DNA from 3 places in the Arthrobacter sp. 24S4-2 genome. Region 2 is predicted to be linked to each of the others. Evidence: riboswitches for the same ligand, from Rfam matches in the RefSeq annotation. Region 2 holds a riboswitch; each other region holds the start of a gene.
What was found. Region 2 has a riboswitch for S-adenosylmethionine ahead of FCN77_RS07570 (homoserine O-acetyltransferase). Riboswitches for the same ligand answer to the same signal wherever they lie in the genome.
Positions count from the first base shown of each region.

Region 1: linked by a shared signal. The riboswitch ahead of FCN77_RS24280 (DUF1737 domain-containing protein) and the one ahead of FCN77_RS07570 (homoserine O-acetyltransferase) in region 2 are both predicted to bind S-adenosylmethionine.
Region 3: linked by a shared signal. The riboswitch ahead of FCN77_RS17245 (aminotransferase class V-fold PLP-dependent enzyme) and the one ahead of FCN77_RS07570 (homoserine O-acetyltransferase) in region 2 are both predicted to bind S-adenosylmethionine.

Region 1 covers NZ_CP040018.1:5,221,938-5,226,240, forward strand. The annotation lists partial or broken gene FCN77_RS24270 (aromatic amino acid ammonia-lyase) at 1-310, opposite strand, end outside; gene FCN77_RS24275 (NtaA/DmoA family FMN-dependent monooxygenase) at 270-1,565, opposite strand; SAM riboswitch class IV at 1,808-1,923, shown strand; gene FCN77_RS24280 (DUF1737 domain-containing protein) at 1,997-2,260, shown strand; gene FCN77_RS24285 (rhodanese-like domain-containing protein) at 2,257-2,676, shown strand; gene FCN77_RS24290 (O-succinylhomoserine sulfhydrylase) at 2,677-3,885, shown strand; gene FCN77_RS26460 (hypothetical protein) at 4,023-4,175, shown strand; gene FCN77_RS24295 (nuclear transport factor 2 family protein) at 4,182-4,303, opposite strand, start outside.
Region 2 covers NZ_CP040018.1:1,660,297-1,664,599, forward strand. The annotation lists gene FCN77_RS07560 (VOC family protein) at 1-423, opposite strand, end outside; SAM riboswitch class IV at 584-699, shown strand; gene FCN77_RS07565 (bifunctional o-acetylhomoserine/o-acetylserine sulfhydrylase) at 762-2,078, shown strand; SAM riboswitch class IV at 2,215-2,330, shown strand; gene FCN77_RS07570 (homoserine O-acetyltransferase) at 2,343-3,524, shown strand; gene FCN77_RS07575 (MFS transporter) at 3,696-4,303, shown strand, end outside.
Region 3 covers NZ_CP040018.1:3,708,749-3,713,051, forward strand. The annotation lists gene FCN77_RS17235 (ribosome small subunit-dependent GTPase A) at 1-295, shown strand, start outside; gene hisN (histidinol-phosphatase) at 386-1,222, shown strand; SAM riboswitch class IV at 1,405-1,518, shown strand; gene FCN77_RS17245 (aminotransferase class V-fold PLP-dependent enzyme) at 1,553-2,980, shown strand; gene FCN77_RS17250 (methyltransferase domain-containing protein) at 3,093-3,866, shown strand; gene FCN77_RS17255 (metal-dependent transcriptional regulator) at 3,898-4,303, shown strand, end outside.

The DNA.
Region 1 (4,303 bases), 2.0 Mb from region 2:
GGTAGCGCACCACCTGCACCTGGTACGCGAGGATCGACTTCTCGTCCACGGCAGTGTCACGCCCCGAACCGAGCAGGGTGTTCAGTCCGTACACCCTGTGGCCGGAGTCGATGGCCTGCTGCACCACTTCCCGGGAGAGCCCGATCAGCTCCAGCGCGTCCGTGCTCAGGACGAATTTCATGGCCGGATCCGCCGCGGCCTCAGCGATGTCCTTGGCACGCACGTGCGCCGTGCCGATGAGGAAAGTGCTGCCGCCGTTTCCCATGGCGCTAGAAGTCCAGCAGGTTCCGGCGGAACCCGCCGTCGCCATAGCTTGTACGGAGCAGCCCCCGCCGCCGCAGCACCGGCGCCAGGCGATCCAGGACGCCGTGAACAGTGGCCGGGTCTACGAAGCCGGAGAACAGGAACCCGTCCCCACCCACCTGGGCGCCGGTCTCCTCGAGGTACTCCGCAATGTCCTCGGCCGTGCCGATGATGCTGTCGCCCGCGCCGCCGCTGCGTGCCTGCAGGAGCTGGCGCAGCGTGGATCCGGGCGGACCTGCCTTGGCGAAGTGGTCCAGGGTCCCCTGGTTGCTGTTGGTGGTGAGTTCGGGGAGCGGCGCGTCGAGGTCGAACTGTTTGAAGTCGATGACCGAGAGGTAGGAGATGGAGTTCAGCTGGCTGTCGATGTCGCGCTGCGTGAGCTGCCGGCGCTGCTCACGGAGGTCATCAGCCTCGGCGCGGGAGCCCACCACGGTGGGTTTGAGGACGAACAGCACCTTGACGTCGTCTGGGTTCCGGCCGGCCGCGGCGGCCTCCGCCCGGATGGAGTTGCGGTAGTCCTTCATGCCGTCCGCGCCCCGGGCCAGGGCTATTGCGACGTCGGCGTTTGCGCCCGCGAAGGCCTTGCCCCGCGGCGACGCGCCGGCCTGGACCAGCACCGGCTCCTCCGGCAGCGGTGCGGTGTTCAGCGGCCCCCGGACCTTGAAGAACTCGCCGTTGTGGTTGATCGGATGGACCTTCGTGTGGTCCGCAAAGACGCCCGCTTCCGCGTCCTCCAGGATGGCGTCGGGGGCCCAGCTGCGCCAGAGTTTGCGGACAACGACCACGAACTCCTCGGCTTTCTCGTAGCGGAGGTCATGCTCGATCTGCTGGTCCAGCCCGTAGTTCTGCGCGGCAAGGTCGCTGCCGGACGTCACCACGTTCCAGCCCAGCTGGCCGTTGGAAAAGTGCTGCAGGGTGGCCAGCAGCCGGGCTGCCGTAAACGGCGGGTAGAAAGAGGCGCTGACCGTGGGAACAATGCCCAGGTGTTCCGCGGCGGAGAGCAGGTACGGGACCAGTGCCAGCGGATCGTGCTTGGGCGCAAAGGACGCCTGCGCCAGCGACACCTCGGCACTGCCGCCGTAGGTGTCCGGAACCGTGAGGGAGTCCTCGATGATGAACAGGTCCAGCCCGGCCCGCTCGAATTCGCGCACGGCGTGCTGATAGAGCGCCGGCTTTTTCCAGTCGTAGCCGACGCCGTAGCCGGGCGTTCCCCAGCCCTGGACGCCAAATCCGTGACCCACAAACCAACCGAAGTGCAGCATGGGACTGACTGTATTCCCGTTGGATCTGTTCACGGCTGCCTGGTTTCATCCGGCGTTACAGCGGTTCATCTCCCGTCATTATCCTCCCGGTGCGGCCATTTGTAACTGCAACGCAGGGTCATGTACGGGCCGCAATAACCCCCGATTGGCTCCGGGTTGATTGCGCATTGCGCGTGGTCCCGTTACGGAAGATGACGACGACGGCGGTGCGGGCCGCCGTCGTAAGTGTTACGTTTTTGGGGAGTAATGAGAACCGGTGCCAAGCCCTGACTGGCCGGTCGGCAACCCTCCCTTTCGCGGCGGGGTGCCTCAGGTGAATACTCGGCATATCGACCAATTCGAGCTGCAAGCGTGAGAGAAGGAGACCCGTCGTGTCTGACGCCCCCGCCCAACTGGTTCCGGCCGCCGCCCCGGCTGCCGCTGGCCAGGACCTGTCCCAGGAAAAGCTGGCGTACCGCCTGATCACCGGCCCGGATGACCGTTCCTTCTGCGAGCGCATCTCCGCGGCGCTGGCCGAAGGCTACGTCCTGCACGGGAGCCCGGCGGCCACGTTCAACGGCACCACCGTGATCGTTGCGCAGGCTGTGATCCTTCCGGCAGCCATCGCCACTGCCGACGCTGCTGTGGCAACCGCGGTGGACGAGCTCGACTTCGACGCCGACTTCCCCGGCGACGGTTTCGAGGGGCACGCGTGAGCTACGCCGGAGACCTGAGCCCGCAGGACGCCTGGGCCAAGCTGGAACAGGGCGCAGTCCTGGTGGATGTCCGCACCGAGGGCGAGTGGGCGCATATCGGCATCCCGGAAACGGCGTCCGCCAACGAAAAGCGAAATGATCCCCTCTTCATCCAGTGGACCTTCCCCGGCGGCATCCCCAACCCGGATTTCGTCGACCAGCTGAAGCAGCAGGCTCCGGAGGACACCGGCGTCGAATTGGTGTTCCTTTGCCGTTCCGGCGCGCGCTCGGTGGCCGCCGCAATTGCCGCCACGCAGGCCGGGTTCACGGCCTACAACGTCCTTGAAGGCTTTGAGGGCGAACCGGACCGATGGGGCGAGCGCACCGTCAACGGCTGGAAGAACCGCGGCCTGCCCACCAACCTCGGAAAGAACTAAGTGACCTTCAACCCCGACGCCGCCGGCTGGAGCCCTGACACCCAGGCTGTTCGCGGCGGTCTTGACCGCACCAATTTCCAGGAGACCGCGGAGCCGATCTTCCTGAACTCCGGCTTCGTGTATGAATCCGCGGCAGCTGCCGAGCGCGCCTTCACCGGCGAGGACGAACGGTTTGTGTACTCCCGCTACGGCAATCCCTCCGTGGCCACGTTCCAGGAGCGGCTCCGGTTGCTCGAAGGCACCGAAGCGTGCTTTGCGACGGCGTCGGGAATGTCCGCCGTCTTCACGGCACTGGGTGCCCTGCTGGCTGCCGGTGACCGCGTTGTGGCCGCACGCTCGCTGTTCGGCTCCTGCTTTGTGATCCTGAACGAGATCCTGCCCCGGTGGGGCGTGGAAACTGTGTTTGTGGACGGCCCGGACCTTGAGCAGTGGCGCGCCGCCCTTTCGGAGCCGACGACGGCGGTCTTCTTCGAGTCGCCGTCCAACCCGATGCAGGAAATCGTGGACATCGCCGCTGTCAGCGAACTGGCACACGCGGCAGGGGCGACCGTCGTCGTCGACAACGTCTTTGCCACTCCCCTACTGCAGCGCTGCGGCGAACTCGGTGCCGACGTGATCGTTTACTCCGGCACCAAGCACATCGACGGCCAGGGCCGGGTCCTTGGCGGTGCCATCCTGGGCACCAAGGAGTTCATCGACGGACCGGTCAAGCAGCTCATGCGCCATACCGGGCCGGCGCTGTCCGCATTCAACGCCTGGGTCCTGACCAAGGGCCTGGAAACCATGGCGCTGCGCGTCAACCATTCCTCCGCCTCCGCACTTCGCCTGGCCGAGTGGCTTGAGGAGCAGCCCGCCGTCAGCTGGGTCAAGTACCCGCTCCTGAAATCCCACCCGCAGTACGAACTGGCCGCCAAGCAGATGAAGGCCGGCGGCACAGTGCTCACGCTGGAGCTTTCAGCGTCCGGGGGCCGTACGGCGAAGGAGGCCGCCTTCGCGCTGCTGGATTCGCTGCGGATCATCGACATCTCCAACAACCTCGGCGATGCGAAGTCACTGATCACCCACCCGGCCACCACCACGCACCGCGCCATGGGTCCGGAAGGCCGTGCGGCCATCGGGCTGAGCGACGGCGTGGTGCGGCTGTCCGTGGGGCTCGAGGATGTTGACGACCTCATCCGCGACCTGGAGCAGGCACTCAAGCAGATCTGACCAACGCAGATCGGAATAGCGCGAACGAACAGCGCGAACGGGCAGATACGGCCCTGATTCCTGCATTTTGAGGGCCTTAACTGACCGTTCGCGCTAAAAAAGCGCCTTGCGGGTCACCCGGCGCCCCTCCGTCAACCGTGGGTTCTGGCTCTGGCCGCTACCGCTGGGGGGATACCCGGGTGGTGGCGCAGTGGGATGACGTTGGTGTGGCCGAGGCGTCGGTTCCCATCAGTGGCGAACTGGTTGCGGCCGCGGTGCCGGAGGTGCGGAAGTACTGGGTCTCGCTGTAGGTTCGGCTAGGCCCAGAATGCGTCGCCTTTCGCGGTGTCCTGGAAGAACTCCCGCCCCTCGGTGATCTTGCCGTCAGCCACCCGGAATGCAATTGCGCCGTCCTGGTCCAGGGCCCGGCCGCCGTTCT
Region 2 (4,303 bases):
TTCCCACTTGAGCATGTAAGGCACCTGCGGGTCCGCGATGAGGCCCAAAATGCCGATCTGCTTCCAGACGAGTTCGCGGCCGTCGGGGAACTTGCGGTTGCCGTTGACGGCGGCGCGGCCCAGACGTTCTTCGAACGGTGCCAGGTCGTCCACTTCGACGCACCAGCCCATCCAGCCGCCGCCTGCGGCGGAGCGTGCCCGGACGGCCTGGCCGAACGGAGCCTTGTCGGATGCCGGGTGGTCAAGGACCTCCACAACCTCCAGGTATTTGTGCCCGGCGAGCGGGATGATCATGTTACGGGTGCCGAAACGGGGGTGCACCCCGCCCTTTACGGCTTCGACGCCGAGGGCGGACGAAATACGTTCGGTGGTGGCTGCCAGGCCATCCTGTTCACAGGCGTAAGAGACGTGATCCATGCGCATGCCATCATCTTGACACTTTGTGATGGAGCTCTCAGCTAAGGGTCCCCTAACCTTGATGGGATGTCCCGAACGGGCGCCCGGGAGCCGCCGGAACCAGGGGGTTGACGTCCTTCGTCACAAAGCTGTTCACGCGCATCTTCCCTTTCCTAGACTGGGCCCAGGTCATGAGCGCCAGCATCAAGCCCCGGCTTGCTGGCCGGCAACCCTCGTTCCGCGGTGGGGTGCCCCGGGTGAAGACCAGGCCTTCCGGCGCCCGCCGGGCGGCAAGCGCGGCACCAGCCCTGGGACGGCACATCCTGCCTCCGGCACAGGTGCCCTTCCCAAGAAGGAGCTTCCCGATGTCCAACGCATGGTCATTTGAAACCCGACAGATCCACGCCGGCCAGGAGCCGGACAGCGCCACCGGCGCGCGGGCGCTGCCCATCTACCAGACGACGTCGTTCGTGTTCCCCAGCGCCGAAAGCGCCGCCAACCGCTTCGCGCTGGCCGAGCTTGCGCCCATCTACACACGGATCGGCAACCCCACCCAGGACGCGGTTGAACAGCGCGTCGCCAGCCTCGAAGGCGGCCTGGCGGCCCTGCTGCTGAGCTCCGGGCAGGCAGCCGAAACGTTCGCCATCCTCAATGTCGCCGAAGCAGGCGACCACGTGGTGGCCAGCCCCAGCCTTTATGGGGGCACCTACAACCTGCTGGCCCACACCCTGAAGAAGTTCGGCATCTCGGTGACGTTCGTCGAGGATCCGGACAACCTCCAGCACTGGAAGGACGCTGTCCGGCCCAACACCAAGCTTTTCTTCGCCGAAGTGGTGTCCAATCCCCGCCAGGACGTCCTGGACATCGAGGGCGTCTCGCGCACCGCCCACGAAGCCGGCGTCCCGCTGATCGTGGACAACACGCTGTCCACTCCCTACCTGATCCGGCCGCTGGAGTGGGGCGCGGACGTCGTGGTGCACTCGGCAACGAAGTATCTCGGCGGCCACGGCAGTGCCATCGCCGGGGTAATTGTGGACTCGGGCAACTTCGACTTCGGCAAGGACCCCGAAAGATTCCCTGGCTTCAACATCCCCGACCCCACCTACAACGGACTGGTGTACGCGCGGGACCTCGGCGCGGACGGTGCCCTGGGCGCCAACCTGTCCTACATCCTCAAGGCCCGCGTGCAGCTGCTTCGCGACCTTGGCTCGGCCGTCTCCCCGTTCAACGCCTTCCTCATTGCCCAGGGCCTGGAAACCCTGAGCCTGCGCGTTGAGCGTCACGTCGCCAATGCGGTGAGCGTTGCCGAGTGGCTGGAAGCCCGGAACGACGTCGAATCCGTTGCCTATGCAGGGCTGCCGTCCAGCCCCTGGTACGAACGCGGCCGCAAGTACGGGCCCAAAGGCACCGGCGCCATCGTGTCGTTCAACATCGCCGGCGGTGCCGAAGCCGGTAAGCGGTTCGTGGACGCCCTGGAACTGCACTCCCACGTGGCGAACATCGGTGACGTGCGCTCCCTGGTCATCCACCCGGCGTCGACCACGCACAGCCAGCTGACCGCCGAGCAGCAGGCGGTTGCCGGCGTGACGCCGGGCCTCGTCCGGCTGTCGGTGGGGCTCGAACACATCGATGACATCATCGCTGACCTCGACGCCGGATTCCGCGCCGCCAAGGGCGACTGAGGCGCCGGCGCGGCCGCCCCGACGGGCCTGCCGCCGCAGCGCTGAACCCCTGTGACTCCCGGCGCCTCGACGCCGGGAGTCATATTGGTGTCACAATCTTCGCCATTGCACGGACGCATTTCGTAGACTCGTTTCAGGTCATGAGTGCCAGTGACAGCCCCGGCTTGCTGGCCGGCAACCCTCCTTTCGCGGCGGGGTGCCCCGGGTGAAGACCTGGCCTGCCGGCCAGTTGGCGGCGGGCAAGCGCGAAGAAGAGGTCTTCAAATGACGATTGCCGTCACCCGCAGTGGTGTACCCGAAACAAACATTCACACAGTGAATACCAACACAGTGAATACCAGCACGGCCCCTGATGGAACCGCCCCTGATGGAACCGTCAAGTTCCTGAGCATCGGCAGTCTTGACCTGGAAGCGGGCGGCCACCTGCCGGAGATAACGCTCGCCTACGAAACGTGGGGCACCCTGAACGCCGACCGCTCCAATGCCGTACTGGTGCAGCACGCGCTGACCGGCAGCACGCATGTGACGAGGGGAGCCAGCGACGAGGAGGGCTGGTGGGAGCAGCTTGCCGGCCCGGGTGCACCCGTTGACACTGACCGGTACTTCGTCGTCTCCATTAACATCCTGGGCGGCTGCTACGGCTCCACCGGCCCCTCCACTCCAGCCCCGGACGGGAAGCCGTGGGGCTCACGTTTCCCCCTGGTCACCCTTCGCGACACCACGGCCGCCGAGGCCCGGCTGGCCGACGTTCTGGGCATCGACAGCTGGTACGCGGTGCTGGGCGGATCGATGGGCGGGGCCCGCGCCCTGGAATGGGCGGTGAGCTACCCGGACCGGGTCCGGCGCTGCGGCGTGATTTCCATCGGTGCCAGCAGCACTGCCGAGCAGATCGCCTTCGCCCAGGCGCAGACCCTGGCCATCCGGCAGGACGTCAACTTCAACGGGGGCGACTACTACGGCGGCCAGGAGCCCGAGGCCGGCCTGGCCCTTGCCCGCAGGATCGCGCACATCACGTACCGCTCCGCGGATGAGCTGGAGACCCGCTTCGGCCGCAGCGCCCAGGGCGGCGAAGCGCCACTGCAGGCAGTCTCGCTGGGGGACCGGGGCCGCTACCAGGTGGAGAGCTACCTCGACCACCAGGGCACCAAGCTGGTGCGGCGTTTCGATGCCAACAGCTACATCGCCATCACGGAAGTACTCATGAGCCACGACGTGGCGCGGGGGCGCGGCTCGCTCAAGGAAGCCCTGGCTCAGGCCAGGGCGGAATTCTTCATTGCCGCCGTGGATACCGACCGGCTGTATTTCCCCGCGCAGTCCCATGAACTCGCTGCGGCACTTCCAGGCGACGTGCCGGTACACGTGATCGAGGCACCTATCGGCCACGACGGATTCCTGACCGAGATCGGCCAGCTCAACGTGCAGTTGCGGGAGAACTTCTTCGCATAGGCCGTCGGCTCAATGTGCATTTATGCAGAGCAGTCCTGCAGAAAATGGCGTTGAGCCTGCGGCAATGTGAGTCCATACTCTAGGGGACCGGCGCATTGGTGGTGCACATCACACGCGTTCGCTACGGAATGGTCCACATGGTGTCGACGGAGACGCCGAAGGAGTTCACACATGAGTACGCAAAACTCTGCCGCAGGGCGCACAGATGAGACTGACGTCAAGGCCTCAGGCCTGAAGAAAGTGGTCACGGCCTCCATGGCCGGCACTGTTGTTGAGTGGTATGAGTTCTTCCTCTACGCCTCCGCGGCCACCTTGGTTTTCGGCAAGATGTTCTTCCCCAATTCCGGCACGGAACTGGACGGGATCATTGCCGCCTTCGTCACCTACGCTGTGGGTTTTGTTGCACGCCCCATCGGTGGCATCGTCTTCGGCCACTTCGGCGACAAGTTCGGCCGGAAACAGCTGCTCCAGCTCAGCATCATCCTGGTGGGCGTCTCCACCTTCGCGATGGGCTGCCTGCCCGGCTTTGCGCAGATCGGCTATTTGGCCCCGGCGCTGCTCGTGTTCCTGCGCTTCGTCCAGGGCTTCGCCGTCGGAGGTGAATGGGGCGGCGCAGTGCTCCTCGTGGCAGAGCACAGCCCGAACAAGTCGCGCGGGTTCTGGGCCAGCTGGCCGCAGTCCGCCGTACCGATGGGCAACCTGCTGGCCACCGGCGTGCTGTTCACCCTGTCCTCCACCCTGTCGTCCGCGGACTTCCTCGGCTGGGGCTGGCGCGTTGC
Region 3 (4,303 bases), 2.0 Mb from region 2:
CGCACCTGCCGGGAGCTGGATCATCGACACACCGGGCATCCGCTCCTTTGGCCTGGCGCACGTGGATCCGGACCGGATCCTGCGGTCCTTCCCCGATCTGGAACCCGGCACCGACGCCTGCGAACGCGGCTGCAAACACGATGCCTCAGCGATCAACTGCGGTGTGGATGCCTGGGTCGCCGAAGGACACGCCGGCCCGTCCGGCGAGGCGCGGCTGGCCTCACTCCGCCGCCTGCTGGGCACCGATCCAAGGATGGAAGCGCAGGAAGCCAAGGAGCTGGGCATCGTTTCCTAGGGCGGTTTCCTAGTGCGGTTCACCCCCGGGGAGCACGGTACAGAACGCGGCGTCCCAGCCGGCCGGCCGCATAGACGGTAGTTTGGAACCATGACCCAACCCGCTTCCAGCTACAACGATGACCTCCGCCTGGCCCATGTCCTGGCTGACTCTGTCGATTCCCAGACAATGAGCCGCTTCAAGGCACTGGATCTTCAGGTTGAAACCAAGCCGGACCTGACGCCAGTGACGGATGCGGACAAGGCCGCCGAAGAGTCCATCCGCGGGCAGCTCTCCCGTTCCCGTCCCCGCGACGCCGTCCTCGGTGAAGAGTTCGGCAGCTCCGGGCACGGTTCCCGCCGCTGGATCATTGATCCGATCGACGGCACCAAGAACTTCATCCGCGGCGTGCCCGTCTGGGCCACCCTGATCGCCCTCGTCGACGAGGGCGAACCGGTGGTCGGGCTGGTCAGCGCACCCGCACTGGGCAAGCGCTGGTGGGCCGCCAAGGGCGCCGGCGCCTACATGGGGCGGTCCCTTGCTGCTGCAACGCGCCTGAAAGTCTCCAACGTTTCCAACCTTTCGGACGCGTCGCTTTCCTACTCGAGCCTGGGCGGCTGGAAGGAACGCGGCAACCTCGACGAGTTCCTTGGCCTCACCGAGGAAGTGTGGCGGACCCGCGCCTACGGCGACTTCTGGTCCTATTGCATGGTGGCCGAAGGATCGGTGGACATCGCATGCGAGCCGGAGCTGAACCTCTACGACATGGCCGCCCTCGTCCCGATCGTCACCGAAGCCGGCGGCCGCTTCACCTCGCTGGAAGGGGTGGACGGACCCTTCGGCGGAAACGCGCTGGCCACAAACTCGATCCTGCACTCCGAAGTCCTTAAACGGCTGAATCCGGACCTTGACGACCTCCTCCAGGGAGGACCGGCTCCGGAACACTGACCTTCCGGAGGGCGCGGTGGAATCGACAGCGCGCAGAATAAACGACGGCGGGATCCCCTCTGATAGGGGATCCCGCCGTCGTTTGTTCGGCAAGTTCCCCGTTTTTCCACCGCGCGTAACAAACTGCTTAATAATGCCCGCGACTTTCCCCGGGCAACGCTGATGTCCTAGGCTTTTCAGCAGGTCACGAGTGCCAGCGCTAAACCCCGGTTTGCTGGCCGGCAACCCTCCATTCGCGGTGGGGTGCCCCGGGTGACGACCAGGCCGGTCCGGAACGGACCCGGCAAGCGCGGATCCCCGGAATGCGGGGTCCTTTACAGTAAGGTCCCCATGACTACTGCCACTTTCCCCGCAAACCACCGCACCAAGACGGGCTCTGCCCCCGGACTCCTGGACGAACGGTTTGCGGTGGCCCTGCGCCCGCTGTCGGCCGTCACCGGCGCCGAGATCCAGGCGCCACTGATCCAGGGCGGTCACGTGCGTTACGCCAACCTGGACTACGGGGCCTCCGCCCCGGCCCTGTCCGTCGTGTCGGCCTACCTGAATGAAATCCTGCCCTACTACGCCAGCGTGCACCGCGGCGCCGGCTACGCCTCACAGATCAGCACCTCGGTCTACGAAAACTCCCGGAACATCGTCCGGACCTTCGTTAGCGGCAGGCCTGACGATTCCGTGATCTTCACCAGGAACACCACGGATTCCCTGAATCTGCTGGCCGGCTGCCTGCCCGTTTCAGACGGCCGGCACACCGGCGAAGTGCTCTACCTCGACATCGAACACCACGCCAACCTTCTCCCCTGGCAAGGTGTGCCGCACCGCAGCGTCGTTGCCGCCCCCACACTCAGCGCCACCATCGAGAGCCTGCGCACCGAACTCCGCCAAGGGGACATCAGCCTGCTCGCGGTAACGGGCGCCTCCAACGTCACCGGCGAAATCCTTCCGATCCGCGAGCTGGCGGCCCTGGCCCACGAACACGGCGCCCGGATTGTTGTTGACGCGGCGCAGCTGGCCCCTCACCGCCGCATCAACATCGCAGCGGACGACGTCGACTACCTCGCCTTCTCGGGCCACAAGCTGTACGCGCCCTTCGGCTCCGGCGTACTGGTCGGCCGGCCGGACTGGCTCGACGCCGGCACCCCCCACCTTGCAGGCGGCGGCGCCGTGCGGGAGGCCAGGCTGGACTCTGTCAGCTGGACCACCGGACCGGCACGGCACGAGGGCGGCTCGCCCAACGTGCTCGGCGCCGCCACGCTGGCCCGCGCCACGCAGGTCATCGGGGCCCTCGACCAGGAACTGTGGCACGCCCACGAAACCGCCATCCGGTCCTTCCTCGTTGAGGGCTTGCGGAAGATCGACGGCGTGACTGTCCACCAGATTTTCAGCGACACGGACCAGGCCGCGGACACCATTGGTGTTGTGAACTTCTCCGTCGAGGGCTACGACGCCGGCCTCGTGGCGGCCTACCTTTCGGCCGAACACGGCGTGGGCCTTCGCGACGGCCGCTTCTGCGCCCACCCGCTGCTCAAGCGCCTTGGCCTGCCTTCCGGCTCGCTGCGGGCAAGCTTCGGCGTCGGGTCCAGGCTGGAAGATGCACAGCGCCTGCTTGCCGGCATCGAAGAACTCCGCCGGACCGGACTTGGCTGGGATTATGTGGTGGACTCGGGCCGCTGGGTTCCGGCCAACGACACCCGCACCTACCCGGACTGGGCACCGAACACGCCCGGCACCGCCGGCGCGGCGCCCTGCACCGAGGACTAAACGCGGTTCGGAGCTTTCCCCGGCTCCCCGGCGGTGAAGGGGACCGGAACGGGGAGCTACTTGCGGTAAATTCGAGGGGTAAGAAATCACGCCTGCCCGAAGGAGACTGCACGTGGCACGGGGAGGCCCCAAACTGCATCACACACGCCGTCACGAGCTCGGCCGGAGCTTCCAGGGCGGCGGCGAGCACTATGACCGGGTGCGCCCCGGCTACCCTGCGGACTCCGCAGACTGGCTTGTAGGCAGCATCGGCAGGACAGCCGGGGTTGCCGACGCCGCGGACATCGGGGCGGGGACCGGAAAATTCACCGCCCTGCTTGTTGAACGCGGACTGGCTGTCTCAGCCGTGGACCCGTCAACGGACATGCTCACCCAACTGCGGTTCTCCCTTCCGGGAGTTCCCGCGACGGAGGGCACCGCAGAGGACACCGGACTCCCGGACCGTGCGTTCGACGTCGTCAGCGTTGCCCAGGCGTGGCACTGGTGCGACCCCATTCGGGCCAGTACGGAGCTTGCCCGCATCCTCCGCCCCGGCGGTGTGCTGGGGCTGGTCTGGAACCAGCTGGACACGTCGGTGCCCTGGGTGCACCGGCTCTCCCGGATCATGCATGCCGGGGATGTCCACAAACCGGACTTCCGGCCGGCAGTGGGGCCTGAATTTACCGGGCTGGAGAGCCATCTGACCCGCTGGGAGGATCCGGTGACCACCGAAGACATCGTGGAACTGGCCAAGTCGCGCAGCTACTACCTCGCTGCCGGTGAGCTCACCCGGGCGAAGGTCCGTGCCAACCTGGACTGGTACCTCCACGACCACCTGGCCCACTCCCGCGGGGAAGCCATCGGACTCCCCTACCTGACCCAGACGTGGCGGGCTTTCAAGGCATGAGTCCCGTAACCAACGCGGTAGGCTTGGACTCGTGAAGACCAGCGCGCCCTCCTCCTCCATCGAGGACTACGTCAAGGTCATCTATTCCTTCACGGAGTGGCAGGACAAGCCAATCACGTCCTCACAGCTGGCCCAGCGGCTGGGCGTGGCCAACTCCTCGGTCTCGGAAATGGTCCGCAAGCTCAAGGACCAGGGGCTGGTTGACCACAAGCCCTACAGTGCCATCACGCTCACGGCCGACGGCATCCGCCTGGCGCTGTCCATGGTCCGGCGGCACCGCCTCATCGAGACTTACCTTGTCCAGGAGCTCGGCTACAGCTGGGACGAGGTCCATGATGAGGCCGAGTTGCTGGAACATGCCGTATCAGACACTTTCATTGAGCGGATGGCCGGCAAGCTGGGCAACCCGCTCCGCGACCCGCATGGCGATCCCATCC